Regions from separate parts of the Enterococcus durans genome, predicted to be linked through region 1. Evidence: a T-box and tRNA genes for the amino acid it is inferred to sense, from the RefSeq annotation. Region 1 holds a T-box; the other holds one or more tRNA genes.

What was found. A T-box is a leader RNA that pairs with one kind of tRNA and senses whether it is charged. The one in region 1 lies ahead of argS (arginine--tRNA ligase), so its partner is inferred to be a tRNA-Arg.
Region 2: it has a tRNA-Arg gene. The T-box ahead of argS (arginine--tRNA ligase) is inferred to sense a tRNA for this amino acid. The anticodon was not compared.

Annotation. Positions count from the first base shown of each region.
Region 1 covers NZ_CP022930.1:2,843,117-2,859,342, reverse strand. The annotation lists gene rimI (ribosomal protein S18-alanine N-acetyltransferase) at 1-151, shown strand, start outside; gene tsaD (tRNA (adenosine(37)-N6)-threonylcarbamoyltransferase complex transferase subunit TsaD) at 148-1,161, shown strand; gene CJZ72_RS13515 (IS110 family RNA-guided transposase) at 1,378-2,598, opposite strand; gene CJZ72_RS13510 (IS256-like element ISEfm2 family transposase) at 3,335-4,513, opposite strand; gene CJZ72_RS13505 (hypothetical protein) at 4,916-5,497, shown strand; gene CJZ72_RS13500 (class D sortase) at 5,528-6,172, shown strand; gene CJZ72_RS13495 (hypothetical protein) at 6,351-7,202, shown strand; gene CJZ72_RS13490 (YveK family protein) at 7,223-8,080, shown strand; partial or broken gene CJZ72_RS13485 (CpsD/CapB family tyrosine-protein kinase) at 8,025-8,697, shown strand; gene CJZ72_RS14430 (hypothetical protein) at 9,005-9,214, shown strand; gene CJZ72_RS13480 (Crp/Fnr family transcriptional regulator) at 9,422-10,123, opposite strand; gene arcA (arginine deiminase) at 10,585-11,814, shown strand; gene argF (ornithine carbamoyltransferase) at 11,904-12,923, shown strand; gene arcC (carbamate kinase) at 13,041-13,991, shown strand; T-box leader at 14,149-14,349, shown strand; gene argS (arginine--tRNA ligase) at 14,421-16,112, shown strand.
Region 2 covers NZ_CP022930.1:984,644-1,000,869, forward strand. The annotation lists gene CJZ72_RS04720 (hypothetical protein) at 1-150, opposite strand, end outside; gene CJZ72_RS04725 (hypothetical protein) at 174-515, opposite strand; gene CJZ72_RS04730 (helix-turn-helix domain-containing protein) at 626-2,047, opposite strand; gene CJZ72_RS04735 (helix-turn-helix domain-containing protein) at 2,408-3,841, shown strand; gene CJZ72_RS04740 (DUF2089 family protein) at 4,091-4,366, shown strand; gene CJZ72_RS04745 (hypothetical protein) at 4,359-4,649, shown strand; gene gor (glutathione-disulfide reductase) at 4,712-6,058, opposite strand; gene CJZ72_RS04755 (peptidase U32 family protein) at 6,224-7,465, opposite strand; gene CJZ72_RS04760 (peptidase U32 family protein) at 7,484-8,407, opposite strand; gene CJZ72_RS04765 (ATP-dependent Clp protease ATP-binding subunit) at 8,595-11,075, opposite strand; gene CJZ72_RS04770 (CtsR family transcriptional regulator) at 11,082-11,549, opposite strand; tRNA gene CJZ72_RS04775 (tRNA-Arg) at 11,692-11,765, opposite strand; tRNA gene CJZ72_RS04780 (tRNA-Pro) at 11,826-11,899, opposite strand; tRNA gene CJZ72_RS04785 (tRNA-Arg) at 11,918-11,991, opposite strand; tRNA gene CJZ72_RS04790 (tRNA-Leu) at 12,002-12,087, opposite strand; tRNA gene CJZ72_RS04795 (tRNA-Gly) at 12,103-12,174, opposite strand; tRNA gene CJZ72_RS04800 (tRNA-Thr) at 12,185-12,257, opposite strand; tRNA gene CJZ72_RS04805 (tRNA-Leu) at 12,276-12,357, opposite strand; tRNA gene CJZ72_RS04810 (tRNA-Lys) at 12,366-12,438, opposite strand; tRNA gene CJZ72_RS04815 (tRNA-Val) at 12,442-12,514, opposite strand; rRNA gene rrf (5S ribosomal RNA) at 12,529-12,644, opposite strand; rRNA gene CJZ72_RS04825 (23S ribosomal RNA) at 12,737-15,650, opposite strand; tRNA gene CJZ72_RS04830 (tRNA-Ala) at 15,831-15,903, opposite strand; rRNA gene CJZ72_RS04835 (16S ribosomal RNA) at 15,981-16,226, opposite strand, start outside.

The sequences.
Region 1 (16,226 bases):
TTTAGAAGTAAGACTATCCAATACACCCGCCCGAAAACTTTATGAATCAGAGAAGTTTCGGATGTTAGGTAAACGAAAATCTTATTACCACAATCCGGTAGAAGATGCGATTATTATGAGTACAAAGTTAAAAACGGAGACGATAAAATGAATGAAGAATTGATTCTGGCAGTTGAATCAAGTTGTGATGAAACGAGCGTAGCGATCGTAAGGAACGGAAACGAGATCTTATCGAATATTGTTGCCTCACAAATAAACAGCCATAAGCGGTTTGGCGGTGTCGTACCTGAAGTTGCAAGCCGTCATCATGTAGAACAGATCACTTTATGTATTGAAGAAGCAATGACAGAAGCGAAAGTCACAGTTGAAGAGTTAAGTGCTGTAGCAGTTACGTATGGACCAGGTCTAGTCGGTTCGTTATTGATTGGAATTTCTGCTGCTAAGGCATTTGCTTGGGCAAATCATTTGCCGTTGATCCCTGTCAACCATATGGCAGGTCATATCTATGCTGCTCGGTTCGAAAAACCATTTAAATTTCCATTACTTGCGTTACTAGTCAGTGGTGGACATACAGAACTAGTTTACATGCAAGAAGATGGCGACTACGAAATCATTGGAGAAACGAGAGATGATGCAGCTGGTGAAGCGTATGATAAAGTAGGTCGTGTCTTAGGCTTGAGTTATCCAAGCGGCAAGGAAATCGATCAACTAGCCCACCAAGGTCAAGATGCGTATCACTTTCCACGAGCAATGATCCATGAAAATAACTATGATTTCAGTTTTAGTGGGTTAAAAAGCGCATTTATCAATCTTGTGCACAATGCAGAACAACGTGGTGAAAAACTTGATAAAAATGATTTAGCTGCCAGTTTTCAGGCAAGTGTGATCGACGTTTTGGTAAACAAAACGATTCGAGCCTGTCAAGAGTACCCTGTGAAGCAACTAATCGTCGCTGGAGGAGTAGCCTCTAATCAGGGGTTACGAGAAACACTTGAACAAACGCTAACTGAAACCTTACCAGAGATAGAATTATGTATCCCACCATTAAGACTTTGTGGGGATAATGCAGCAATGATCGGAGCAGCTGCACATGTCGAATTACAAAAGAAACATTTTGCAGACTATCGATTGAATGCAGACCCTAGTTTGATATTGAATTAAAACGTATCTATCAAGGCTTTGCCGCTCCCACCGTTTATGCGTTTTTAAAGAACGTGGAACAAAAGTGTTTCTTACTTTTGTTCCACGTTCTTTCCTACGTTTAGTCAAGTACTTTTTTCTATTGGTTTTTATCAAGAAAAAAGTATACGAAATAAGCCTAATAAATTAGAAATTTTTTTATTAGGTATGCTATAATTCTAGGTAAGGATATATTCCTTATTGGTCGTTAGAGGCCGTGTATGAGTAATCATACGGACTTGAATGTCGTACCATCGAATGGAGACATTTCAAGAGCTTGTTGATGCAGGCGACGAGCGCAACCTTATGCTTTTTGGGCGAAGGTTGCGCTTTTAGTTTATAGTAATAGTCCACAAGATGATTGGGCCCCGCCGCTTGTTGTCGAATCATGTTCATCATAATAAAATACAAATTTTTTCGGGCCTTCGGATTCCCATGTTTATTCATGTGTTCTTTGGCTGTATATTTTCCAGATTGATATCTTCTGGTATCAACACCGACGAAAGCATTCAATTGCTTATGAGAAGAAAAACGCCGAATATCCCCTAATTCACCAATAATGAGTCCTGCAGAAAGTTCACCAATTCCAGGGATACTTTGATAGAAATCAAATTCTATTGTTTGTTTCGCAATGTCAACTAGCTGTTTGGCGAGTTGTTCTTTTGTTACAAGCAATTGTTTCAATTGTTGGGCATAATACACGACTTTTTGAACAGAAATACTTTGTCCAGATTCAGCTGGATAAGAATTTTGCGCAAGTGAAAGTAAGGTTTGTGCTTTAGCCAAGGCTTTTTGATCGGAGATTTTTTTATCCGTATTTTTCTTTAACACATTTTTTACCTTAGTTTGGCTTAAGTGTGCCAAGTAATCAGGGTGGGGGAAAAGTTCGACAAGATTCAAGGCGAGTTTTGATAACCTGTTCGTGAAAAGTGTTTCCAATTCTGGGAAAGTCAATTGTAAAGCGGTATGCAGGTTCATTCTCGTGCGTTTAATGTCCCTTTCAATTTGTTGATAAAAGCGTGCAAAATCGCGTGTTTGTTTATAGACTTCTGTTTGAGATTGTTTTTGTTTCCGCAAAAATTGACCGTGTGTTTGTGCCAGTCGATGGGCATCTCGTTTATCCGTTTTGACTGAACGTAAGTCAATATTCAGTTGTCTTTTCGCTTCTAAAGGGTTTAATAAACAATAGGCGAAATGATTCTTTTGACAAAAAGTTTCAATGACTCTTGAATAAACCCCCGTTGCTTCAAAAACGATTTGTGGTCGTTCTGGAAGAGCATAAATTTCTTGAAGAAGTGCATTGAAATGTGTTTTATCGTGAAGAATTTCTTGTTCAAAAAGACAAGTATTTTCATGATAAATAACGACATAACTTTTTCCCATTGAGACATCTAAAGCAAGTACATACATAATTTTCATCTCCTAAGAAGTGTTGAAAGATTCTTCACTGCTTCATTTCGTTCCTAATTTCCTTTACACGGGCTCGAAGCCCCAACATACTTAAACCAGGTTTTAAAATGACAGTGAAGAAGACCATTTTTTGTTTGGGACTCGTAGTCCAAGAAAGTGTGGTCGGTCTTTCTTTCACAACCAACTATACGCTTAAAAGAGCGTTAGAGGGTAATTTCATCCGTCGATGAATTTACCCTCTAATCTTAGTATGTTTTTAAAATTTCCGAAAAACCTGACTTGTTTATTCGAGAGTCTGTAGCGAAACTGATTTTTAGATTTTTCCCACATACTTTTTTATATTCTACTTCATTCAACGAGCATGATTTCTATAAGGGGTTTAGTGATGGTTGATCCGTCACGTTTTTCAGGCTATTTACAACCAACGTGCTCATGATCTAGTTCTCTTTGAGAGGGTCAAGGAAATAGTTAGTCAAAATATTTTTATCACGATGGAATAAGGTGCGCTTAGTACTCATATAAATAATTAGTTTTTTAGAAAAAATAAAGAAGTAATAAAATCAAAAAAATGGGAATAAAAATTTCTTGATATGGAAATTTTTGTTCGAATAATTTCTGATCGATACGTACATAAAATATAAATAACAGATAAACTAAGGATAAGATAAGTTTTAGTCTTTTATGAGATTCTTTGGGAGCGTCAATAATTTTGTGTAAATAACTCGTCCTTCTGCAAAATAATGGGTTACTCAGTAAACATTGAAGCTAATGTATCCGTCACTTGTTGGAAGCCTTTATGGCTTCTATTTAAGAATTTTTGATTGTATGTATCAAAGATGGATACTAGGAAACGCTCTAGTGATTCTTCATTTTGAAACTGCTCTTTTCTGCGGCTGTATTTCTTGATTTGTTTATTGAAAGATTCGATTAAATTAGTTGAGTAAATGCTTCGGCGGATACCAGGCGGAAACTCATAAAAAGTCAATAAATCTTGATTTTTTATCAGTGACTGCGTCACTTTAGGATAAGTTTTCTGCCACTTCTCAATCATACTCCCTAAAAAGGTATTTGCCTCTTCCTTTGAGCTAGCTTGATAAACAGCCTTAAAATCATCACAGATTTCTTTTCGATCTTTGACACGTACTTTATGAGCAATATTACGGGAAACGTGAACACAGCAATGTTGGTATTTAGCTTTAGGATAAATCTGGTGAATCGTATCTTTCATGCCTTTTAAGCCATCGGTAATAAACAGTAAGACATCATGAACCCCTCTGGAGTAAATGTCCTCTAACAACTCATTCCAAACGTAGGTCGATTCAGTCGGAGCAATCGCATAACTTAGTACTTCTTTAGTGCCGTCTTCTCGTATACCAATGGCAATATAGATTGCTTCTTTGGAGACGGTTTGCCGTTTTAAAGGAATATAAGTAGCATCCATGAAAATAGCGACATACTTATCATTTAGAGTTCTAACTTTAAATGCATTTACTTCTTCAGTCAGCACTTTAGTCATGTTGGACATGGTTTGGGGCGTGTAGTGATGCCCATACATTTTCTCAATCAAGTCTGCGATTTCCGACATGGTAATACCTTTTCGGAAGAGGTGAATGACGGTCTCCTCTAAGGTATCATTCGTCCGTCTATAAGCAGGAACAGTCTGTTGCTTGAACTCGCCGTTGCGGTCGCGCGGAATCTGGAGATGAAGTTCCCCGTACTCGGTCTTGACCGTACGGTCATAGGAGCCGTTACGAGAATTACCCGTGTTAAAACCAATGCGATCGTACTTTTCGTAATCGAGGAAAGCCGTTAACTCCGTTTTGAGAAGCGTATTGACAGCTTTTTCCAAATGGACACGGAATAATTCATTCAAATCGCCTTTGTTCGCTAGAGTCTTTAGAATTTCTGTAGTAAAATCGTTCATATGGAAGTCCTCTTTTCTGTGAATGTGTTGTGGTAACTCTATTCTACAGAAGGGACTTCCTTTTTTCTATTTACACAAAATATTTTACACTCTCGATTCTTTCGCTTTTTATATAAATAATACGATTATTTTTCCGTTTTTTAAAGTAATTGTTGTTATTTTTATAATACTTGATAATATTTGTGTTGTGATTTATTAAAAAGAGTTGGAATTCATTTTCTATTTTTATTTTTTGTGTGTATAGCTATTTTATTGCGTTTGTTATTTTTGGATTCGTTATTTATCCAATTGTCTTAAAGAAAGGTATATGCTAATATAAAATTGTAGAGATGCTTATATATGTTATTTTTTTATTTCGGGGGTATAAGCCTTTCAAATTTAAAAAAAGGAGGTCCAATCAAAATGAAAAACGTTGGAAAGTATGTATTAGTAGTGTTACTAAGTTTCTTTTTTACGAGTTCTGTAGCTGCTGCTGGGGCTATTTCGGTAAAAGAGCAATTGATTTTGGATGAATTAACTCAGAAACTTGAAGTCCAAGGAAATGAATTTCAAGTTCCAGAAACATACATCACACAAACAGAAAATTATTTAAAGCAAAATGATTTAGCGGAATCGCAAACACTGGTTGTGATCAATAATATTCGGCAAGCAAAATCGTTGATCAAAAATTTAGATACCGACTTGTCTAATGTTCATTCTTTGGATGAATTAATTAAGCGCATTCCGAGAGATTCTGTTGTAGAACTTCAGCGACTTATCACAGAATCAGCAGACGTGTTGGGTTTGGTTGTTCTAAGTTGGAATGAGGGGCATGTCGAATTAGGCACTCAAAATCCAGACGGTACGACTTCAGCTGTTTTTAGTTCGGAGCAGCCAATCAAACAAACGGGCGCAGTACATATATCTAGTTTTCTTGCAATTGGCTTATTGCTATTGACCGCAACAGGAGCGTTCATAATCGGTAAGAAAGTAAAACTTGCATAGAAAACAAAAAAAATTAAAAAGGATCGGGGGATGATAGTGATCCCAATCCTTTTCTTATTGTGTGGCTATTCTCTCGTATATATCGTAGGGCGACCTGTCATTCATTTTACTTCGTCTTCGTTACAACTATTTCTTCTGTCTGAGCTTCCAAAATTTGAAAAAAATGAGCAGACATTGCCTGAATTAGACAGGCAAACGATCGAAACCAATGAACAAACAATTTTTTCCAGTCAAATTGTTTATCCTCGAGCTGGTTATCGATATGGAAGAGTAGTAGCAGACTCGGTAAGTCTGGATGTGCCTTTGTATTACGGAGATTCAGCTGAAATACTACGTCAAGGTGCTGGACAATATATGGGTTCGGTCTATCCAGGCGAGTTGGGGACTACTCTAGTAGCAGGACATAATGCAGATGAATTTGGTAAATTGATCGCAATAAAAAAAAGCGATGTGATCCAAATAATAGCAAGTTATGGCGATTATAGTTATCAGATTTATAAAATAGCTGTGCTTGATAAAAATGCTGAAGAAATCAAATTATTACTGACACAAAAAGAGCAACCTAAATTGATCCTTTATACTTGCTATCCCATCGATAGTATTGGGCTGACAGATCAACGACTATTCGTTTTTGCTGATCTTATAAAAGGTCCATTGATTCAAGAACATAAATGATTATCTGGGTAAAAATATCCCGATTTTAGGTATGCTTTTTCTCAATTTAGATTAGAGCGTAAGGAGGACTCGCCGAAGTTAATTATTACATAGATCATCTAAACGTTTTGGAAATTGTATTTCGTTATTCAGAACATTTAGAATAAAAGTGGATAATTTATTTTTGGAAAAATAGAAAATGAGCAAAAAAAAATGGCGAAAAGTAGCAAGAATGATCGTAGCGTTTCTCTGCTCTCTTAGTGTGTATTTTGCGTGTACTTTGACAATCATTAGAATGACATTATGTAATCAACTATTTATGGAAAATACTGTTGCATCGTCAAATTATGTTGAAATAGTAACGGCTGAGATTAATCATACGATAAGTGATCTTGGAAGAGGAAGCAATATCCCAGAAAACGTATTGAGTAGTGTAGTAACAGAAAAACAGGTCGAAGAGAACATCATGAGCTATATTCATAGTTTGTATTCAGATTCAGTTTTTCAAATAAAAGGATCAAGCATAGTGCAACAAACAGTGAAAGAAAAAATTGTGGATTATGCAAAAAATAAGAATTATCCACTTGATGGGCCAGTCCAATTGACGATAGAGACACTACAAGCATCAGCTGTGACTGCTGTACAACAAGCGATTGAAATGCGTTCGCTCAATATATATGGGAAGAAATTGCTTGCTTATAAAAAAATGATCGATTTATTCATTGTGTTTTCTTTGACGGTATCTTTCAGTTTGTTTGCGTTCATCCTTTCTCTGAATAGACGTTTTTGGCATCGAGTATTACGTTATTTAGCATACATTCTTTGTAGTTCAAGTTTAATGTTAGTGACACTTCCGCTTATTTTATATGTAAACCAAATCGTTGAAAGAATAGGGATTTCTTCGAAAACGCTTTATCTTTTTCTTACGACATATGTGAATCATTTTATTTTGATGTTCATCAAATGGGGGGGAGTTATATTATGCATTAGTATCATTTGCTTTTGGGGGAGTGAATATACCAGACGAAAAACAATAACCAGCAAAAATTAAGTAGAAAAGGTGGCGAAAGAATGGAAGAAATGGTCAGCTTGGGAGAAATGTTCATCTTATTGAAGAAGCGATTATTGCTGATCATCCTGACTACAGTAGTAGGATTGGCAGGGGCATTGGCAGTCACTCATTTTTTTATTACACCTAAATTCAGTGCATCAACTGAATTGATCGTTCAATCAAAAAATAATAGTACGGTTGTGAATCTTCAATCAGATGTAAATGCGAATGTACTGTTGATTAATACATATAAAGATATGATTTTAGGAGATGTCGTCCTCAATGCAGTAAATGAAAAATTATTGTCTGAGAGAACTTACCAAGCGACAAAAAGTGAACTGACGGAGATGATAAATGTCATCCAGTCAGCGGATTCTCAGATGTTTCAAATAAAGGTAACGACTGATGACCCGGAAAAATCAGCTGCTATTTCCAATATTCTTGCAACGATCTTCAAAGAAAAAGCAACAGAAGTTTTGGATGTGAGTAGAGTAACAGTCACCTCACAGGCGCAAAGTAATGCGATGCCAGTTTCGCCTAATAAAAAATTAAACATGGTTATTGGAGGTTTGTTTGGTCTAGCATTAGGGATAGGAATTGTATTTTTATTGGAAATTCTTGATAAAACAGTCAAAGATGAACGTTTTATTACAGAAACACTTGCACTTCCTATTTTGGGTACAGTCAACGAAATGAATAGTAAAGAACTTGATAAAGGACGAGCTGTTCAGGTAACAAATAAAACAACAGAAAATAGAGAAATAAAGAGAGTCGAATACAACAAAATCAAGTCTAAGGAGCGTTTGGATGAAAAAGAAAAACATGATTATGCCTGTTTCGCTGATCAGCGTAGCAGATCAAACGGCTACGATTCCTGAGCAATACCGAGCGATACGCTCAAATATCCAATTTACTTCAATTGATCAAGAGTTGAAAACATTGGTAGTTACTTCATCAGGTCCAGGTGAAGGGAAGTCGACAACCTCAGCAAATCTAGCGGTAGTTTTTGCGAATAGTGGAAAGAAAGTCTTACTAGTAGATGCGGATTTAAGAAAACCTAGTGTTGCTTTAACATTTCATTTGTCAAATATTAATGGATTAACTAATTTATTAGGCTCCAAAGAAAAGGATATTCAGGAATGTATTGTTGAAACGATGATCGACAATTTATGGGTGATGACAAGTGGACCTAAACCACCAAATCCTTCAGAAATGTTGGATTCTAAACGCATGATGGATATCATTGCGGAGCTAAAAAAGCAATATGACTTGATTATTTTTGATACGCCACCTGTAGCCTCGGTAACTGATGCCCAAATATTATCAGCCAAAACAGATGGAGTAGTGCTAGTCGTTCGTGAGCGAAAAAACGATCAAAAAAGATCTATTGAAAGCAAAAAAACTTTTAGCCATTGCAAAAGCCAATATATTAGGTATCGTTTATAATGGTGTGAAGAAAAGCAGTGAATACGATTATTACTATTATCATCGATGAACGGAGGATAAAATGGTCGATTTATAGAACTTCTGAACGAGAAAGCCCACGGTTTTAATCGTGAAATGATAGTGAAGTAGATATGAGGGTTCTCTAATACATAGATTAGCTTCTTTATTCGAACGATAGGCATCATTCCCATTATAAACTCTGAGTGGAATCGATCAATCCAAGAAAATCCAAATTACCTACTTCCTTATCTGAATGTGGGATGTTTAGCACAATTAAGGCCTTTAGCTTAGTAGGAATCTATGGTAAAAAAGTACAATAGTTAAGTGAAAAATTAATTGCACATCATTTGGTCCAGATGGTTGCTTCAAACCTAAGGAAGATTTGTTTATTTTTTTCTTCTGCTGTGATCATGATGGTGGGAACAAGAATAGTATCTACCCACATGCCACCAACATTACTTACAAACCTTTTCCAAGTTAGTATGGGATTTTTGATCTATTTCAGTTTGACTGCAGTAAGTAAGGTGAACCCAGTAATCGATTATTTCTTCAAAAAAGTGAAGTAGTCGATACATTGAATGGTTGAGATAAAAAAAGGTCGAGATAAAAGTCGTTTAGGTTTGGAAAATTGGAGAAAAAAACGAACAATACGTTTTTTTGTATTGCTCGTTTTTTTGAAATTTCCGAAAAACCTGACTTTTGGACGCTGTTTATTCGAAATTATGGTCTGTAGCAAAACTAATCATTAGATTTGTCCCATATTCTCTTCATAGTTATTCTCTTAATGCCGGCGTGACCGCCGCTTTGCAAAAAGTAAATCGTTTCTTTTCATAATCCAGTAATCCTGAATCCTTTAATTGCTTGATTACTTGTCCTGCCGTTTCTCTTGTTGTACCACTATTTACAGCTAGTTCTTTTAATGTAATAGGGTAAGGAATATGGATATGCCCATCTTCTGTAGGAACACCTAGCTCTTCTTTTAAAACAAATAAGTTTTGTTTCACTCTGTCGAACGCGCTAGAAGTCAACCCGATTTGAATCCGAAGTTCATGCATCTCAACAACTTTGGATAATTTATGGATCATATAAATCAGATATTTTGAATTTTTTTTAGCAATTTTTTCGTAAAAAGAAACTGGAAAAGAGAATGTCTCGATGTCAGTCATTGCTTGTGCTGTGTAGGTATAAGTGCTTTCTTCAAAAATTCCAGACATAGGAAAGAGGTTGTTTGCAGCAACATAGTCATAATAATAATACGTGGCGCTTTCATCATAGCGTTCTAAACGAACCAGACCTTCTGTAAGAATATAGAGACGTTGGCGTTCGTCTCCTTCATCAAAGAGAATTTGTCCCTTTTTATAAGAACGAAGGATTGCATGTTCTTTTATCTGCTCAAATTCATCATCAGTAAAGTTTTCAAAATCAGGTTGATACCGTAGTTTTGAAAAGTGAAAATCAATTCTATTTACCCGCATAAAATTTCCGCTCCTTACTTTTAACTATTAATATTGTGGCTTTTTTTTCGAAAAAAGTAAAGTTATTACTTTGGATAAAAATTTCTGTTTTTTTTCTTTATAAAAAAATTTTTTTGTTATTATGTAAAAATTATACATTCGATTTGAATAATGTCGTTTTCCACCTGCTTATTCTGTATAAAAAACAATAATCACTAATAAAGTAATCGCTAACATGATTGAAAAAGAAGTATTTTTTAGCTTATTCAAAAAATATTTTTTTATGAATAAATATTTTTTTGATAGTGATTTCAGTATAAATAAAGAGAGAAAAGTTGATAAAAAATGTAAAAACGTTTAATTATTTAATTATCCTTTAATAATGTGAAAAAACTCTCGTTTTAGATGAGATGAAATTATGAAAGAGATTACAAAAGGGCTGTATTCTAAGTATGTAATCAAAACGAAGGAGGCAACACAACATGGAAAAACCTATTCACGTTTTCTCTGAGATAGGAAAGTTAAAGACAGTTTTATTGAAACGACCTGGACAAGAAGTGGAAAATTTAACACCAGACATCATGGACCGTTTGTTGTTCGATGATATTCCCTATCTACCAATCGCACAAGAAGAACATGATAATTTTGCAAAAACATTGCAAAATGAAGGCGTCGAAACTTTGTATCTGGAAAAATTAGCAGCAGAAGCAATCGATGCAGGTAATGTGAAAGAGCAATTCTTGAACAAAATGTTAGACGAATCACACATTGCATCGGCTGCTGTAAGAGACGGTCTTCATGAGTTCCTTCTATCAATGGAAACACAAGAAATGGTAGATAAAATCATGGCTGGGGTACGTACGAAAGATATCGAAGTCCGTTCAAATAGTTTATACGACTTATCAGCTGATGACGATTATCCGTTTTATATGGATCCAATGCCAAACCTTTACTTCACTCGCGACCCTTCCGCATCAATGGGAAATGGGATGACTGTCAACAAAATGACATTTGAAGCTCGCCGACGCGAATCGATGTTTACAGAATATATTTTGAAACATCATCCTCGCTTCGCTAACAAAGGGGTAGAAGTTTGGTTAGATCGTGAAAACCCAGATCATATCGAAGGCGGCGATGAATTGATCCTAAGCGATAAAGTAGTCGCAGTCGGGATTTCTCAACGTACCAGTGCCAAAGCGCTAGAAAAATTAGCACGTCACTTATTCGAAAAAAATTCAGGATTTGAAAAAGTATTGGCTATCAAGATTCCAAATAACCGCGCAATGATGCATTTGGATACGGTATTTACAATGGTTGATCACGATAAATTCACGATTCATCCAGCAATCCAAAGCAAAGAAGGAAAAATCGATGTCTTTACGATCGAGCCTGCAGGTGATGACATTAAAATCAGTCACTCAGATGATCTTCATGCGACAATGAAAGAAGCGTTAGGCTTAGACGATCTAGTCTTGATCCCAACCGGAAATGGCGATGCCATCGTTGCTCCTCGTGAACAATGGAATGACGGCTCAAATACGTTAGCAATCGCTCCTGGAGTTGTGGTGACTTACAACCGTAACTATGTTTCTAACGAATTGTTACGCAGCTATGGTATCAAAGTGTTGGAAATCAATTCAAGTGAATTGTCACGTGGCCGTGGCGGTCCTCGCTGCATGAGCCAACCATTAGTACGTGAAGATTTGAAATAGTTTGTTTCCCAGTGGCAGTCTAACTGTCAGCTGTCGCTGGGTTTCCTCTTTAAAAACTAAATAAAACAACCTAAAGGAGAATGTTAGTTATGAAAGAATCAGTATTTCAAGGAAGAAGTTTATTAGCAGAAAAAGATTTTACAAAAGAAGAATTACAGTATTTGATCGATTTTTCTGAACACTTAAAAGATTTGAAAAAACGCGGGATTCCTCATCACTACTTAGAAGGGAAAAATATTGCTCTTCTATTCGAAAAAACTTCTACTCGTACACGTTCAGCATTTACTACTGCAGCAATCGATCTAGGTGCACATCCTGAATATCTTGGTGCAAACGACATCCAATTAGGCAAAAAAGAATCAACTGAAGATACTGCCAAAGTATTAGGTCGAATGTTTGACGGTATTGAATTCCGTGGCTTTAGCCAAAAAATGGTTGAAGAACTTGCTGAATTCTCAGGCGTACCTGTATGGAATGGTTTAACAGATGAATGGCACCCAACACAAATGATCGCTGACTTCTTGACTATCCAAGAAAACTTTGGAACTGTTGAAGGTATTACAGTGGCTTACTGTGGAGACGGCCGTAACAACATGGCTAATTCATTGCTTGTAACTGGTGCTATTTTAGGAACAAATATGCGTATTGTCGCACCTAAAGACTTACAGCCAGAAGAAGAAATCGTGAAGATGGCAGAAGGATTCGCTGCTAAATCTGGTGCAAAATTAATGATCACTGATGACGTCGACAAAGGTGTGGACGGAGCAGATGTCCTTTACTCAGATGTTTGGGTATCAATGGGTGAAGAAGATAAATTTGAAGAAAGAATCAAATTATTGAAACCTTATCAAATCAACATGGAAATGGTTGAAAAAACACATAACACAGACCGTTTGATTTTCTTACACTGCTTACCAGCATTCCACGATACAAACACAGTTTACGGTGAACAAATGAAAGAACGTTTTGGTATTACAGAAATGGAAGTAACGGACGAAGTATTCCGCAGTAAATATGCTCGCCAATTTGATCAAGCAGAAAATCGTATGCATTCGATCAAAGCAATCATGGCAGCGACACTTGGAAACTTGTTCATCCCTCGTGTCTAACGTTTAACCACATTCATCTCATCGATAAAACGAGTCAGCTTTCCTCATTGTAGCAAATTGCTGGCTTGTTTTGTCATCGGAAAAATTCAGAATTATCTGAAGAAAGGAAGACGAAATATGGCCAATCGTAAAGTAGTTGTCGCATTAGGAGGCAACGCAATTTTATCTACTGATGCTAGCGCAAAAGCACAACAAGATGCACTGAAGGAAACAGCAAAATATTTAGTGAAATTCATTGAACAAGGAGATGAACTGATCATCTCACATGGGAACGGACCTCAAGTTGGGAATTTATTGATCCAACAACAAGCTGCTGATTCAGAAAAAACTCCAGCAATGCCTTTAGATACTTGTGTCGCAATGACGGAAGGTTCTATCGGCTATTGGTTGCAAAATGCTATGGGTGAAGTTCTCAAAGAAAAAAATATCGATAAGGATGTTGTTTCTTTAGTCACTCAAGTAATCGTTGATGAAAATGACCCATCCTTCAAAAATCCAACGAAGCCTGTTGGACCATTCTTCACCGAAGAAGAAGCAAAAGGCCAAATGGAATCAGACTCAGCTGCTACCTTTAAAGAAGATGCAGGCCGTGGATGGAGAAAAGTGGTTGCTTCCCCTAAACCAATCTCAATCAAAGAAGCTCGAGTTATCAAAGCACTAGTTGAACAAGGTGTCATCACTGTTTCTGTTGGTGGCGGAGGTATCCCAGTGGTAGAAACAGCCACTGGTCTTGAAGGAAGAGAAGCAGTCATCGATAAAGATTTTGCCTCTGAAAAGTTAGCGGAGATCATTGATGCAGATCTATTGATTGTTTTGACAGGTGTCGATAATGTCTATGTAAATTATCAAAAACCAGATCAAAAGAAACTGGAAACTGTTACAGTATCAGAAATGAAACAATATATTGATGAAAATCAATTTGCACCAGGAAGTATGTTGCCTAAAGTTGAAGCAGCCATTGCATTTGTTGAAGCAAAACCAGATGGGAAGGCTATCATTACTTCACTAGAGAACATTGAAAATCTTCTAGCATCTGAAGAAGGAACGATCATTGTAGCAGACAAATGAACTGCGTAAGAGCAATTGAGACTCCTTAGAACATTCACTTTGCTAAAAAATGTCCAGTCGGAATTTATTCTCCTTTAGGCCTTCTGGACATTTTTTTATAAGAAATCCTAGCCATTAATTTTTTTATCTGTTATAATTCATGTTAAGTTTAATAAGTTACAGTTTGCTGAACAAGAGAGTAATTGTATAAATCTGATCAAAGCGAGTTTGGAGCTGGTGGAAGCCAAACGAAGAAAATACAATGAAGCGCACTTGGAGAACTCTGTCTGAGACAGACGGTCATCTGCCGTTAACAGATAAAGTGGGTCCTAAAGAATAGGACAATTGGAGTGGTACCGCGGGATAACTCGTCTCTAGTAATTATACATGTATAATTACTAGAGATTTTTTTTGTTTTTAGCAAACCAAGTATCAATAGGAGGAAGTCAAATGAACAATAAAGATGTGGTTGCAAAAGCCGTTTATGATGTCGTTAAAGAAGATTTAACACTCGAAGAAGTAGAGAAACTATTGGAAAATCCAAAATCTGCGGATCATGGAGATGTGGCATTTCCTGCTTTCTCATTAGCAAAAATCTATCGAAAGGCACCACAGCAAATCGCGGCAGATTTAGCCGAAAAAATAGATTCAACTAATTTTGAAAAAATCGAAGTTGTGGGTCCCTATTTGAATTTCTTTATGAACAAAGCAGTGATCAGTAAAGATGTTCTAGCTTCTGTCGTAAAAGAAAAAGAACACTACGGAGACAGCACGATCGGCAATAATGGAAGCGTACCGATCGACATGTCTTCACCAAATATCGCAAAACCAATTTCTATGGGACATTTGCGTTCTACTGTTATCGGAAATTCCATTGGATTTATTATGGAAAAATTAGGGTATCAACCAATCCGCATCAATCACCTAGGTGACTGGGGCACACAGTTTGGTAAATTGATCGTTGCCTATAAAAAATGGGGATCAGAAGAAGCAGTAAAATCTGAACCAATCAATGAATTATTACGTTTGTATGTCCAATTCCATGAAGTAGCAGAAACAGAACCAGAATTGAATGACGAAGCGCGTTCTTGGTTCAAACGTTTAGAAGAAGGCGACAAAGAAGCAATCGAACTATGGCAATGGTTCCGCGATGAGTCAATGAAAGAGTTCAACAAAATCTATGACCTGTTAGAAGTTCGCTTTGATTCATTGAATGGAGAAGCATTCTACAATGATAAGATGGATGAGATCGTTGAACTTTTAGAAGAAAAACATTTATTGAACGAAGATAAAGGTGCGGAAATCGTTGACCTTTCAGAATACGATTTGAATCCAGCACTGATCAAAAAATCAGATGGTGCAACGCTATACATCACTCGTGATTTGGCAGCTGCTCTTTATCGCAAACGTACGTATGACTTCAAGCAATCTCTATACGTTGTTGGGAATGAACAAAGTTACCATTTCAAACAATTAAAAGCTGTCTTGAAAGAATTAGGATTTGACTGGTCAGATGATATGCATCATATTCCATTTGGATTGATCACTCAAGGTGGTAAGAAATTATCAACACGTAAAGGAAAGATCGTTTTATTGGAAGAAGTGCTTAATGAAGCAATTCAATCAGCAAAAGAACAAATCAGTGAGAAAAATCCTGATCTAGCAAATAAAGATGTTGTAGCTAAACAAGTTGGGGTAGGGGCAGTTATTTTCCATGATTTAAAAAATGATCGTTTGAATACCTTTGACTTCAATCTTGAAGAAGTCGTTCGTTTTGAAGGTGAAACTGGCCCATATGTACAATATACACATGCTCGTGCCATCAGCTTGATGGAAAAAGCAGGATTTAAACCATCAGAAGAACACACATATGCATTAGATGATGAAAACAGCTGGGAAGTAGTGAAGCTGATCCAAAAATATCCAGAAACAGTACTATCAGCTGGTGAAAAATATGAACCTTCAATCATTGCAAAACATGCAATCAAATTAGCACAAGCGTTCAATAAATATTACGCACATACAAAAATCTTGGCGGAGGATGATCAAAAAGAATCTCGCTTAGCTCTTGTGTATGCAGTATCAGTGCTTTTGAAAGAAGATTTACGCTTACTTGGTCTACATGCGCCAGATAAAATGTAAAAAGGCACGATTCCACTAGAAAGTACCAAAACTCATCAGAAGAACAGATGAGTGAATCAAATGTTTTTGTTTTAAATAGCCAAAAAAAAGCTGTCCATCACGACCCTCTAGTTT
Region 2 (16,226 bases), 1.1 Mb from region 1:
TTTTTCGCCACTTGCTATTCTTAAAATCCGTTTGTTATGTTGCCCACCTTTCTCAGTCAAAAAAAGTTTGATAAAATCCTCAGTTAAATTAGACTGATTGATAAGATCATCTATCAGATTCCCTGATTTATCTTCTTCGTTCGTTCCCATTTCTTATCCCTTCTTTCTAAAGCTTACAGTGTATGATCACTTGCTAATATAGGAGATTTGGGAAGTGATTGGCTACTTTGCCCAGAACGCGTATGGACATTGTTGATTTTTTCCTTAAATGATTGTCGTTCTGATTGTTTGACATCCTGCTTTGTTAATTCATTCACAGGAGAATTTAGATTTCTTTCCACTTCAACAGCGGTTCTTGCCTTTCGTTCTTGGTACTTTTTATAGCCCCATTTTCCTAAAGGTTTGAGCATCCAATTATAAAGGACGGTTTTAGCTATCAATCCAGCTAACTTAAGTAGTCCCCATATCCCTTTTCCTAAGCATTCCAACATTTTACAATCATATAAAGTAAACATTTTTCTTCCTTCCTCTCTATAAATCATACTTTTGTTTAATGATAGACGAAAATAGTCATGATATCATTTCTATTTTTTCAAAATTATTAAAAATTTGACGAGCCAAAAAGCTAGGAGGAATACAAGCACTCCTCAAAGTTCGTCCAAAAGATAGGTGTCGGTACTTTAGAAATTTTCAAGATCTCCGATGTGATCCGCTCAAAATTCAATGAAAGATCAGTCAAGACCAAGTCATATTTATTCACGATTTGATAGTCGATAGCAAAGATATCTTTTTCATAAATATCAATATTTTTGAAAAAAGGATACTTGTTCAAAATCAGCTTTTTATATAGCAAGGCTAGACCGACTTCTTGTGTACTTAAAACCAAAATCGACTTTTCTTGTATTTTAGGTTCGATCATTCGCAACAGTTGAGGCGATGAGATGATCAGTTCTAAAAATAAATCTTTATGTAATAATTCACTTTGCTCGATAAAATGGAGTTCAGACGTGGCTAAGGCCAGATGATAGGCCTGCCAGATCTTTGGATTCGTCTTCATCATTTTCTGGTAAAAGATATCTGCATAACTTACTTTAAAGATCATCAATTCTTTATAGAAGTTGATATAGTCCAAAAAATAGTCCACTTTTCTTTTATTGACTGCGGAATCAATATTCAACAAGTAATAAAAATGCGTCAAAAATTTTTCGATTTTCGTAGGCATCGCCCCATACTCCCTTGGATTATCAGTAAATAGTAGCCCAAAATACGAGCTTATGACATTAGCCACATTGACTTTATTGACATTAAATTTATACTTTTGGTTCATCAAAGTACCGAAAACTGTATCATCGTGAATTATCTTATAGACCGTATCAACAACTTCTTCTTTATTGATCAATTCGATTGCAGGAATAAAATGCTTATTCCCCACACGAATGATCGAAACAAAAATATAATATACGGAATAAATGATTTTTGGCGTACTAGCTGCCTTTTTTTGTGTTTTTAAGCAACGTCGCAGCAATTGATAAATGGTGTCAAAATATGTAAACTCTTTTACTCGATACATTTCTTTGAACATACTGGCAAACAGCCGCCTGATCTTCGTTTCATTGCCAACGATAACTAACTTTGTATCTAAGTCTATCTGTATATCCATCTTCTCATGTAAAAAATATGTATTGATTTTTGTTACTATACGCCGAATACTTGTTTTACTTAGGAAAAGTTCTGTAGAAATATCATTTAACGTCGGTTCAGCGATAAAGATATGTTTTAAAATCTTGACATTGATCGAACTATTCAATATTTTCACATAAATATCATCTAAGTTGATATTCTTAGGAATCCTCAAAGATGCTTCTTTATAATGATTGATTCCAATATGTGCAGGAAAGCAAGAAACATTGAAATGATCAATATCAGCAGTAATCGTTTTATCGGTTATATTTAATTTTCTCGCCAGTTCACTAATATTAGAGGATTCAATATTTAACAAATAAAGTAAGGTAATTTGCCTTTCCAGTTGCTTTTCAAGTAACCCCATATCATTTTTCCCCTCTCTTTCAGAGCTATAGATGTATCGTACAGTCAATTCCTTTATTCCTCTGGAACTTTTTTTCTATTATCATAAATTTAAGTTTTAAGTACGAACATAAACTATGATATAATTTATGTTTTTTATTTCCATCAATGATAGAACGAGTATTCATTACAATACAAAAAAATAAAATAACATATATTAATATATAAAATAATTTTTTATTATTTAAAATTTGGAATTTTATTTTATATTTCGCCTATAAAAAAACACTTACATTGTTAAATAATTATGATAAAATAATATATATACTAAGAAATGAAAGGTGGCGAAAAAAGATTTTTGCTATTTAAAAATCTAAAAAAGATGACAAAAGAACCTAGTATACTTGAAAAATCTTCTGAAAGACAAATAAAATTAGCCTTGATTCTGGGTATGTCAGATAGCGATTGTGACACCTTAGCACAACAATTAAATATCACAAAAAAAACTTTATTGAGTGATGTTGTTTTTTTTAATCATACCTATTCACCGATTGCAATCAATATCGATCAATATCAAATTACCTCGTTAAACATACCAAGTGATCAGAATTTAGAAGACCTGATGAAACAAATTCTTAATCATTCAACAAATATTCAGATACTCAAACATATTTTTATAGAAGAAATAACTTTATCGAAACTTTCAGAAACACTGTTTTTAAGTGAAACAAGTATTCGGCGCATCATTTTAAAGATCAACACTTATTTTAAAAGTAAGAAATTGCCTATAAGCATCCACCTAACAACAAAACCAAAAATCATTGGAGATGAAATTTTTATTCGGCACTTTTTTTGCAGCATGTTTCGGGAGTTATATCCACCGCAACATCTCCCTCATTTTGAACACCTATTTGAAATTTTGAAACGTTATTATGAAAAAAGCAATTCTGCCACTGATATCAGTACATATAAATTGATTTTGAATAGTTATTATTTCTATATTTCACTTATCCGTATCGGGCATCATCATTTAGTAGACGTATCTCCAACTGAAAATTGTAGTACAACCTCCATATTTTTTGATTTACTACAAAAAAATACTGTCCTATGTTCAATCATCGAAAAGAATTATCAATGTAAGATCACTAGAGCAGCAATTCAAGACATCATTCAATCTGGGATATATTTATTCGAAAATCGTGCTGACAACCATAAAAAAAATGAATGGGATCAATTACATACATTAGCGCAACGCTTTTATACTCAATTAAATATAATTGCTCCTTTATCTACTGAAGAGAAACAACAGTTGCAAGATTTTCTTCACTTCAATCAGGAGTTACAATCGTTCAAAACAACTTACATAGAAATCCTATCCGATCTTTTAATCAAGCATTCACCGAAACTTCTAGTTGCTTACGATACAGCTATAGAAGAAGCCGGACTTACAAACATTAAAAAGAACCATTTTCTGTATGAAGAGTTACTGCTGGAATTGATCACTTTATCCCCTCAACTATTGGCGACTTTATTTCCACATAAAGCACATTTTTCGATCTTGATCATTTCCTATCAAGAAGAACGAATTTTATCCTTTTACAAGCAACTTTTATTAAAGAAATTGCCCGCATTGCATTCAATTGATACATACAAGGGAAATATCTTCAAACTAGATTACCAAGAAATCAATCAATATGACTTAATCTTAACGGATATCGAACTAAATAAGAGTCGAATAACCACACAGATGCTAAAAATTTCCAAAGTACCTATTTCTTCTTTTTGGAACAATTTAGAAGAAATCCTTTATACCTGACACATCCATTGGTCAAAAGAACTAGCAAAAACCTATGGATAGTATAAAAAAGTCGGACAGAATAGCTCCGGTAACTAAGAAGGGGTTCACAGAATTTGCTTTTCAAATTTTTGTGAATCCCTTCTTAGATTTTTCTCGTTCCTTATATATCACTCCTACCTATAATTGATTTTATAAATTTTCCTTGCGTTTTAATTTTAACAATGTTAAATTAAAATAAATAATATTAATAAAAGGAGAGTAACCTAAATGGATTGGTTTTTCACTTTAGAAACTGAAGAACAAGAATTCATCAAAAAATTCTTATTCGCTTCAGGTTCCTTAAAGCAATTAGCAAAAGATTATCAAGTTAGTTATCCGACTGTCAGATTAAGATTGGACCGATTGATCGAGAAGATAAAATTATCTGAAGAAAACAATGATTCTTTTGAAATTGCAATCATGGAGATGGTTATTAATGAAAAACTATCCTTAGAATTAGCAAAAGAAATCTTAATAAAACATAAGGAGAGTAACCATGAATAATATTTTAGAGCTTTTATTGATTGTTTTAGTCATTGCTTTTCAAACGCTGTCAGGATATTTAGGAAAAAAATATTTAGGGGCAATCTTACCGGTGATTTTTAGTGGCTTAGTTGTCTATATTGTCATTAGTGGTCACTGGGATCTCTCTTTTAAAAATATTTTGATGCCTTTCGTTGGTTTGATCGCGCTGATCTGTATGTATGAAGGCGGAAAAGAGTCGAAGAAAAAGAAACTCGCAAAAGAATTAGAAAAAATGAAAGCAAAAGATATCCTTAAGCGATAACAATAAAAAAATACGCCACCTAACTTCGACATTCTAAAGTTAGACGGCGTATTGCTTTTTCATTATCTCATGGTTACAAACTCTTCAGCACCTGTAGGATGGATTGCTACAGTATTATCAAAATCGGCTTTTGTTGCTCCCATCTTGATAGCTACAGCAAATCCTTGGAGCATTTCATCTACACCAACACCGATTGCGTGTAAGCCAATGATTTTTTCTTCTTTACCTACACAAATCAATTTCATTTCACATTTCTGACGATAATCATTCAATGCAAAATACATAGGTGTGAAGCGGGAGCGATAGACTTTGATTGCTTCTTCTCCGTACTCCTCGATTGCTTCTTTTTCTGTCACACCGATCGTTGCAATCGGTGGATGCGTAAAGATGACCGTTGGTACCAAGTTATAGTCTAAATACGAATCAGCTTTACCATTGAATAAACGTTCAGATAAACGACGTCCTGCAGCAATCGCTACTGGTGTCAATTCAATTTTCCCAATAACATCTCCAACAGCAAAAATATGGCTATCTGTTGTGTTTTGGTATTTATCAACTACGATAAATCCTTTTTCATCTAATTGGACTTGCGTATTCTCCAAGCCAAGTTTCGCCGTATTCGGTACACGACCACCAGCAAATAGGACACAATCCCCTGTCAATTTTTCGCCATTTTCAAATACGACAGTATAGTCATTCTCATTTTTAATGATTTCTTTGGCCACATAGTGTGCATAGGTTTGAATCCCAGCTTCTTGGTACATCTCTACTAAGTTATCAGATAACATTTGGTCAAATGTACGTAGCGGGCGTTCTTTGCGGTATGCCCACATTACTTTGCTCCCTAAGCCGCGAAAGACTCCTGAAAGCTCCGCTGCAATATATCCAGCACCTAAAACAATTGCTCGTTTTGGTAGTTCTGTCAATTCAAAGAAGCCATTTGAATCAATCGCATACTCGCCCCCAGGAATACTCATCTTGCTAGGTTTTCCGCCTGTAGCGATCAAAATTTTTTCTGCTTGATATATTTCGCCATTTACTTCCACTGTTTGGCTATCGACAAATGTTGCATATCCTTTGATTGCATCAACATGATTACTATCCAACCCACGTTGATACGCTCCATGTAAAAATTCGATGTACTTTTCACGTCGTTCAACTAATTCTTTGAAGCTTACCTTTTTTAGATCCGCTTGGATGCCATAACTTGGAGCATCTCGTTCGATCGTTTCTAAAATCGTACTTGCTTGCCACATGACCTTTTTAGGTACACAGCCGACATTTACGCAAGTGCCACCTAATTCATTTCCTTCAATCAATAAGACTCTTGCACCATGCATTCCTGCACGATTTGCTGAGGCAATCCCACCTGAACCACCACCGACGACTATATAATCATAAGTTTCCATGTTATACCTCCCGATTTAAAAGGATCATGTCAATAATGATCTCTTAGATAACAGCTTAAACACGCTATGAATGCTCTTTCACAAGCTTTATCCTTACAAAAAATAAGTGTAACACGTTTTACTAAATAATAGGTTTCAAATGCTCAGCTTGTCATGCCTCCGCTATTATTTTCTTTTACGGATCATGTCACCTGGCTTAACTGGTTGAGCTACTGGCATCGTTAGGATCATCATTGGGTTAGGCGCGCGATCAATGGACTCTCCTTCATCATTATACATTACTTCCACTGGTTGGCTGAAATGTGTAAACCCTGGTCCATAAAATTCAATTTCATCGCCTACAGAAAAAAGATTTCTTTGACGGATCGTTGCAATCTTTGTTTCTGCATCATAAGACAATACTTCACCAACGAATTTATAAACAGGGATCTTGCGACGTTCCCCAAATAATTGTTCATTTTCACTTGGTGTATTGTAGTAAAAACCAGTAGCAAGCTCTCGTTGTGCCACTTTCCATAACTCATCGATCCATTCTTGTTTACATACATAGTTATCTGGATCTTCCATGTAACTATCCACTGCTGCTTTATAGACATTCGAAACAGTTGATACATAATGGATCGATTTCATCCGTCCTTCGATTTTGAAACTATCGACCCCATTCTCGATCAATTCGGGGATATGTTCGATCATTGACATGTCGACTGCACTCATCGAAAATTCTTCTTCGATTTCTCCAGAATCAGTCAAGCTGTTTCTCTCTTGACCAAATGGCATATCGAACAGTCCATATTTCCAACGGCATGATTGAGAACAGCCACCGCGGTTTGCATCACGCATCGACATGTGGTTAGACAATGTACAACGTCCAGAATAAGAAATACACATTGCACCATGAATGAACGCTTCAATTTCAATGTCTGTATTTTTACGGATCTCTGCGACTTCTTCCATTGAAACTTCGCGTGCCAAGACGACACGTTCTAATCCTTCTTCTTTCCAGAATTCAAGCGTTTCAAAGTTGGTTGCAGAGGCTTGGGTAGAAAGATGGATAGGTAGACCAGGTGCTTCCGTTGCACAAATCTCGATTAAGGCAGGGTCTGAAACGATCACCGCTGAAATGCCAACATCACGCAGACTTCTAAAAAATTCTCCTGCTCCCTCTTCGTTTCCTTCATGAGTGACCATATTCGCAGCAACATATACTTTTGCATCATGTTCTTTGGCAAAAGCAACACCTTCAGCCATTTCTTCATAGGTGAAATTACCGGCACGACTCCGCAAACCATAAGCATTACCGCCAATGTACACAGCATCTGCACCATAATGGATCGCTGTTTTTAATTTTTCAAGTGTTCCTGCCGGAGCTAAGACTTCCGGACGTTTTAATTTTCGTTTTGTTGTCATTTTTCTTTTGTCTACTCCTTACTTGATGGCTTCAGGATCAATATAAAAGAAGCCTGTATCTAATTCACGATTTGTTGGATGTAATTCGTTGATTGCAGCACAAATTGCTTCAGCTTGTTCTTTATTCCATGAATCAGCAAGTAGCAAGTCTTTGGCTTTTACAAATTCTTGTGTGATCTTTACAAAATTTACTCCTGGTGTAAATAATCCGTCTAATTTCCATGTACGGAAGTGATGCGCATAAAGTTCACCCAATTCTTTGGAAAGATTTAGATCGTTGCTTGCAAAAATATGTGTACCATGTGTATCTTCATAAATGGAATAATGTGTTTCTTCTTTTTTAGGTTCAGAAAGAAAGAGCCCTCTGTCACGGTCTGCTCGCTCCTCTTGCTTCGTAAAATGATAATAATTTTGTAAAAGCGGCCGTTTCGATTGATGGATACATGTAGCACCATACACGAGTACTTCGACAGGAATCGTCAATTTCTCTTCCATTTTTTTCATTTCTTCAAACGGAACTTCACGTGCCAGTACTGCACCAGTCGCTCCTTTTTTCGCCCAAAAGTTGATTTGTCTTGCACTTGTAACCAATGTTTCTGCGTCAAATATATATGGAATACTCAATTCAGGGTATTTTTTCATTGTATAAATAATCCCAGTATCGCCCACCGTGATCTTATCGACCCCGATTTCTTTTAGAAATTTCAGGTATTCTGGAACTTTTTTCATTTTTTCAGGATGGATAATGCCATTCACCGCAATATTTGCTTGTTTGCCATATTGATGAGCCAATTCAACTAATTGGCGTTGTTCTTCTCTCGAGAATGACGCGGGTAATCTTAGGCCAAATAACTCTTCGCCAAAATATAAAGTGTCCGTCCCAGCTTCAATCAGCTCTTTCGCTTGTTCAAAAGATTCTACAGTAGTTATGATTTCGATCATTAGTTCCTCCTCCTACAACTCCATAATAGTAGCATAGCTTAAAAAACTTTCCAATACTTCTTATATTTATTGTTGGATTTTTGAAAATCTCTTCACAAGAAAAACTGCACATAATAAAAAAGAACGGCTATTATCTCTCCACGTAATGTTTACGTTAGGAGAGATAAAAAACCGCTCTTTTTAATCATTAGGATTCAATTGTTGCCTTTTTTGGTAAGCGAACGTTTAAAGTGATTTTCCCTTTCGAGGCGCCCACTGTGACTTGATCGCCTAAATGGATCTCGCCACCTAGTAAAGCTTCACTTAAACGATCTTCTACTTCTTTTTGTAGGGCGCGACGGATCGGACGAGCACCATACTCAGGATCAAATCCCGCTTTACCAATCACATCAACTGCTGCCGGTGTGATTTTCACTTGAATATCTTGGTCTTTTAATCGTTTGACGATCGCACGACTCATGATCTCAACAATCGCATGAATTTCTTCTTTGCTTAGAGAATGGAATACTACCGTTTCATCGATACGGTTCAAGAATTCTGGACGGAACGTTTTCTTCAATTCCTCTAAAATACGTTTTTGCATGGCTTTATGATCTTTTGTAATATCTTGGACATTGAAGCCAACATTCTTTTCTTCTCGAATTTGTGTCGCTCCAATATTTGAAGTCATGATCATGATCGTATTTCGAAAATCAACTTTTCGGCCTTTAGAATCTGTTAAGTGACCATCATCTAGTACTTGTAATAACAGATTGAAAACATCTGGATGGGCTTTTTCCACTTCATCTAATAGAATCACCGAATAAGGTTTTTGGCGGATTTTTTCTGTCAATTGTCCACCTTCATCATACCCAACATATCCTGGAGGTGAACCAATTAGACGACTTGTGCTGTATTTTTCCATAAATTCAGACATATCCACACGAATCAACGAGTTTTCATCGCCAAACATCACTTCTGATAATGCTTTAGCCAACTCCGTTTTACCGACACCCGTTGGTCCTAAGAACATGAATGAGCCTATCGGACGATTAGGGTCTTTCAGTCCACTACGAGCACGTCGGATCGCACGCGACACTGCCTTAACTGCTTCATCTTGTCCAACTACACGTTCATGTAGTAATGCTTCTAGTTCTAATAACCGCTGACTTTCCTTCTTTTCCAACTGTTGAAGTGGGACACCTGTCCATTCGGAAACGACAGTCGCCACATCCTCTTCAGTTACACGGTTCGCATAACCATTTTCGTGTTTTTCTTCAAGCAATAATAACTTATCTAGTTTTTTACGCATTGCTTTTTCTTGTCTGCGGAATTGAGCTGCCGTTTCAAAGTCTTGTTTCTGGATAGCTCGTTCTTTTTCTTTCACAAAAGTATCGATTTCTAACTTGACCATCGCCGATTTAGATAGATCATCTGTCTGATCTAAACGAACTTTTGCAGCTGATTCATCGATCAAATCAATCGCTTTGTCGGGTAATTGTCGGGAAGTGATATAACGTACAGAGAGATTGACAGCAGAACGTACAGCTTCATCTGTGATTTCTACATTATGATGTTCTTCATATCTTGAGCGTAGTCCGCGCAAGATTTCTTCTGCTTCCTCCGGTGTTGGTTCATCCACTTGAATACGGGCAAAACGTCTTTCCAATGCTGAGTCTTTTTCAATGTACTTTTGGTATTCATCTAAAGTCGTTGCACCGATCGTCTGTAACTCACCACGAGCTAACGCTGGTTTCAAAATGTTCGAAGCATCAATTGCGCCTTCTGCTCCACCAGCACCGATCAGCGTATGCAACTCATCAATAAATAAGATCACTTGGCCATCATTATAAATTTCATCAATGACTTTTTTCATTCGATCTTCAAATTCACCACGATACTTTGTACCCGCAACTAATGAGCCCATATCGAGCATCATCAAGCGTTTTTCCTGCATCTCTTCAGGCACTTCACCCAAGATGATCTTTTGTGCAAGTCCTTCCGCAATAGCTGTTTTACCTACACCAGGTTCACCCACTAATACTGGATTATTTTTAGTGCGGCGGCTAAGGATTTGGATCAAGCGTTTTACTTCTCTTGAACGTCCTACTACTGGATCTAATTTGCCTTCTTTAGCTAGTTGCGTTAAATCTCTTGCTAAAGAATCCAAAGTTGGTGTACCTTTTACCATTTGGCGCTTCTCTTGTGGGTTTCGACGACGTAGTCCACCATTACGAGTATCATTTTTCAAGCCCATTTTTTGTTTCAGTGATTGGCGTACTTTCGTTAAACTGATTCCTAAATTGATCATGATACGAGCAGCCATGATGCTTTCATCCTTCAACAGACTAGACAAAATATGCTCTGTACCGACTTTTTGCGAACCCATTTTCTTTACTTCGCTATTCGCCAATGCAAATATTTGTTTCATCCTTGGGGAATATGGAAGAAATACACCCTGAGGATACGAATTGACCATCCCATAACCAATTAAATGTTCGATCTCTTCATAAATATCCGTTTCGTTAAGCCCCACTTCTCGCAAGACTTTCCCAGCGATACCATTTGGTTCGAGTACTAAGGCTAACAAGATATGCTCAGAACTAACAGACTGATGTTTGAATTTTTTTGCTTCTTTTTGCGCAATTTCTAATACTTGTTGCGCTCTTTCTGTAAAAAGTTCTTCCATTTATGTTCACTTCCCATCTTCATAACTTAAACGTTCTAAAAAGGCTCGAAGAATCCTAGCACGTGTATAGTCTTCTAATTCACTAAAATTAAGTGTACTTTTAGCAATTGCACTTAACATTAAATTTCCTTCTTTTTTTGAAATCATTTGATCTTCATATAGCTTTTGGATAATCGCAAACGCATTTTTTTCACTGATCGTTTCATCAAACAGCTGATTGATTTGTTCCAGCATATGTCTTTTATCAGAAATCCTTACTTTTGCAATACGTATATAGCCTCCGCCACCCCGCTTACTTTCAACTAGATATCCACGTTGAATCGTAAATCTCGTATTGATGACATAGTTGATTTGAGAAGGAACGCAATTAAAGAGGTCTGCCATTTCAATCCTACGAATCTCAATCATTTCATTATCTTCCAAAATTTTCTTTATATAAGATTCAATTAAATCCGAGGTATTCTGATGTGCCATCTTACTCATTCCTTTGACTAATATTGACCTTAATTATAACGAATTTAATATCAGAAAGAAAGAAGAATGACTTTTCTTCATCTTTACCTTAGTATTTATTAAAATATATAAAAAAAATACGGAATAAACCATTCCGTATTAACGCGCCCAAGAGGAGTCGAACCCCTAACCTTTTGATCCGTAGTCAAACACTCTATCCAGTTGAGCTATGGGCGCATATTCAGTTCATTCAAATTATAAATCAACTTGAAAGTAAAAGCAATTAAAAACAAAAAATCGGGAAGACAGGATTCGAACCTGCGACCCCTTGGTCCCAAACCAAGTGCTCTACCAAGCTGAGCTACTTCCCGAAGATATAAAAAAGACTACGCGCCCAAGAGGAGTCGAACCCCTAACCTTTTGATCCGTAGTCAAACACTCTATCCAGTTGAGCTATGGGCGCATATTTGTAATGCCGAGGACCGGAATCGAACCGGTACGGTGATCACTCACCGCAGGATTTTAAGTCCTGTGCGTCTGCCAGTTCCGCCACCCCGGCGTATTGCTTTGGCAAAGCGGAAAACGGGGTTCGAACCCGCGACCCCCACCTTGGCAAGGTGGTGCTCTACCACTGAGCTATTTCCGCGTGGTTATGATGCCGGCTAAAGGATTTGAACCCTCGACCCTCTGATTACAAATCAGATGCTCTACCAACTGAGCTAAGCCGGCATGTGTAAAATCATATAATGCGGGTGAAGGGACTTGAACCCCCACGCCGTAAGGCGCTAGATCCTAAATCTAGTGCGTCTGCCAATTCCGCCACACCCGCAAAAAATATGAGCCGTACAGGGCTCGAACCTGTGACCCTCTGATTAAAAGTCAGATGCTCTACCAACTGAGCTAACGGCTCATATGGAGGTTAACGGGATCGAACCGCTGACCCTCTGCTTGTAAGGCAGATGCTCTCCCAGCTGAGCTAAACCTCCATAAGATAATTCAAGCGTGGCGACGTCCTACTCTCACAAGGGGCAACCCCTCACTACAATCGGCGCTAAGAAGCTTAACTTCTGTGTTCGGCATGGTTACAGGTGTATCCTTCTCGCTATCGCCACCACACTGTGGTGTTATCTTTTATTGAGTTTGCATTTTGCTCACTCAAAACTGGATTTGAAGTTTAAGTAATGTCCGAGTTCTTTTCTTTTAACCATTTGGTTAAGTCCTCGATCGATTAGTATCAGTCCGCTCCAACCATCACTGGCCTTCCACTCCTGACCTATCTACCTGATCATCTCTCAGGGATCTTACTTTCTTAAAGAAATGGGAAATCTCATCTTGAGGTGGGCTTCACACTTAGATGCTTTCAGCGTTTATCCCTTCCCTACATAGCTACCCAGCAATGCCCTTGGCAGAACAACTGGTACACCAGCGGTAAGTCCATCCCGGTCCTCTCGTACTAAGGACAGCTCCTCTCAAATTTCCAACGCCCGCGACGGATAGGGACCGAACTGTCTCACGACGTTCTGAACCCAGCTCGCGTGCCGCTTTAATGGGCGAACAGCCCAACCCTTGGGACCGACTACAGCCCCAGGATGCGACGAGCCGACATCGAGGTGCCAAACCTCCCCGTCGATGTGGACTCTTGGGGGAGATAAGCCTGTTATCCCCAGGGTAGCTTTTATCCGTTGAGCGATGGCCCTTCCATGCGGAACCACCGGATCACTAAGCCCGACTTTCGTCCCTGCTCGACTTGTTGGTCTCGCAGTCAAGCTCCCTTCTGCCTTTACACTCTTCGAATGATTTCCAACCATTCTGAGGGAACCTTTGGGCGCCTCCGTTACCTTTTAGGAGGCGACCGCCCCAGTCAAACTGCCCATCTGACACTGTCTCCCACCACGATCAGTGGTGCGGGTTAGAGTGGCCATAACGCAGGGGTAGTATCCCACCAGCGCCTCCATCGAAACTAGCGTTCCGATTTCTACGGCTCCTACCTATCCTGTACATGCGGTACAGACACTCAATATCAAACTACAGTAAAGCTCCATGGGGTCTTTCCGTCCTGTCGCGGGTAACCTGCATCTTCACAGGTACTAAAATTTCACCGAGTCTCTCGTTGAGACAGTGCCCAAATCGTTACGCCTTTCGTGCGGGTCGGAACTTACCCGACAAGGAATTTCGCTACCTTAGGACCGTTATAGTTACGGCCGCCGTTTACTGGGGCTTCAATTCGTACCTTCGCTTACGCTAAGCACTCCTCTTAACCTTCCAGCACCGGGCAGGCGTCAGCCCCTATACTTCATCTTACGATTTTGCAGAGACCTGTGTTTTTGATAAACAGTCGCTTGGGCCTATTCACTGCGGCTGATCAAAGATCAGCACCCCTTCTCCCGAAGTTACGGGGTCATTTTGCCGAGTTCCTTAACGAGAGTTCTCTCGCTCACCTTAGGATTCTCTCCTCGACTACCTGTGTCGGTTTGCGGTACGGGTCATTGTTTTCTCACTAGAAGCTTTTCTTGGCAGTGTGACATCAGGAACTTCGGTACTATTATTTCCCTCCCCATCACAGCTTATCCGTGTAGACAGAAGCATTTGACTCCTATCAAGACTTACTGCTTGGACAGACATTTCCGATCGTCTGCATTCCTTAGCCTCCTGCGTCCCTCCATTGCTCAAACAAAAACAACGAGTACAGGAATATCAACCTGTTGTCCATCGCCTACGCCTGTCGGCCTCGGCTTAGGTCCCGACTAACCCTGGGCGGACGAGCCTTCCCCAGGAAACCTTAGTCATTCGGTGGACAGGATTCTCACCTGTCTTTCGCTACTCATACCGGCATTCTCACTTCTAAGCGCTCCAGCAGTCCTCACGATCTGCCTTCAACGCCCTTAGAACGCTCTCCTACCAATACACCTCATGGTGTACTCCACAGCTTCGGTAATATGTTTAGCCCCGATACATTTTCGGCGCAGGGTCACTCGACTAGTGAGCTATTACGCACTCTTTAAATGGTGGCTGCTTCTGAGCCAACATCCTAGTTGTCTGTGCAACCCCACATCCTTTTCCACTTAACATATATTTTGGGACCTTAGCTGGTGGTCTGGGCTGTTTCCCTTTCGACTATGGATCTTATCACTCACAGTCTGACTCCCGGATATGAATGAATGGCATTCGGAGTTTATCTGAATTCGGTAACCCGAGATGGGCCCCTAGTCCAAACAGTGCTCTACCTCCATCATTCTCAAATCCGAGGCTAGCCCTAAAGCTATTTCGGAGAGAACCAGCTATCTCCAAGTTCGTTTGGAATTTCTCCGCTACCCACACCTCATCCCCGCACTTTTCAACGTACGTGGGTTCGGTCCTCCAGTGCGTTTTACCGCACCTTCAACCTGGACATGGGTAGATCACATGGTTTCGGGTCTACGACTACATACTCAAACGCCCTATTCAGACTCGCTTTCGCTGCGGCTCCGTCTCTTCGACTTAACCTCGCATGCAATCGTAACTCGCCGGTTCATTCTACAAAAGGCACGCCATCACCCATTAACGGGCTTTGACTTGTTGTAGGCACACGGTTTCAGGTTCTATTTCACTCCCCTTCCGGGGTGCTTTTCACCTTTCCCTCACGGTACTGGTTCACTATCGGTCACTAGGGAGTATTTAGCCTTGGGAGATGGTCCTCCCGGATTCCGACGGAATTCCTCGTGTTCCGCCGTACTCAGGATCCTCCTAGGTGCCTTCCAAATTTCATCTACGGGGTTTTTACCCTCTTTGACTGACTTTTCCAAGTCATTCGATTATCTGAAAGAACTACCATATTGGAGTCCTACAACCCCAATGAGCAAGCTCATTGGTTTGGGCTTTTCCCGTTTCGCTCGCCGCTACTCAGGGAATCGAATTTTCTTTCTCTTCCTGCAGGTACTTAGATGTTTCAGTTCTCTGCGTCTACCTCGAATGCGCTATGTATTCACGCAAACGTAACATCCTATAAAAGATGTTGGGTTTCCCCATTCGGAAATCTCTGGATCATAGCTTACGTACAGCTCCCCAAAGCATATCGGTGTTAGTCCCGTCCTTCATCGGCTCCTAGTGCCAAGGCATCCACCGTGCGCCCTTATTCACTTAACCTTATCAACCTTGCGGTTGGGTTTTGATCTTTCTTCTAGCGATAGAAGTCCGATCAAGAAAATAAGCAATTGAACTTATTAAAAAACTCATTCAACGCGGTGTTCTCGGTTTGTATTACTTAATTTACTTCAAATATCCAGTTTTCAATGAACAAAATAATTTAACAACATACGTTGTTAATGGAGCCTAGCGGGATCGAACCGCTGACCTCCTGCGTGCAAAGCAGGCGCTCTCCCAGCTGAGCTAAGGCCCCGATCTAAATTTTGAGTAGACCTCTCAAAACTGAACAAAGTATAAAACAACCAGTGTAGTCTCCGTAATATTCCTTAGAAAGGAGGTGATCCAGCCGCACCTTCCGATACGGCTACCTTGTTACGACTTCACCCCAATCATCTATCCCACCTTAGGCGGCTGGCTCCAAAAGGTTACCTCACCGACTTCGGGTGTTACAAACTCTCGTGGTGTGACGGGCGGTGTGTACAAGGCCCGGGAACGTATTCACCGCGGCGTGCTGATCCGCGATTACTAGCGATTCCGGCTTCATGTAGGCGAGTTGCAGCCTACAATCCGAACTGA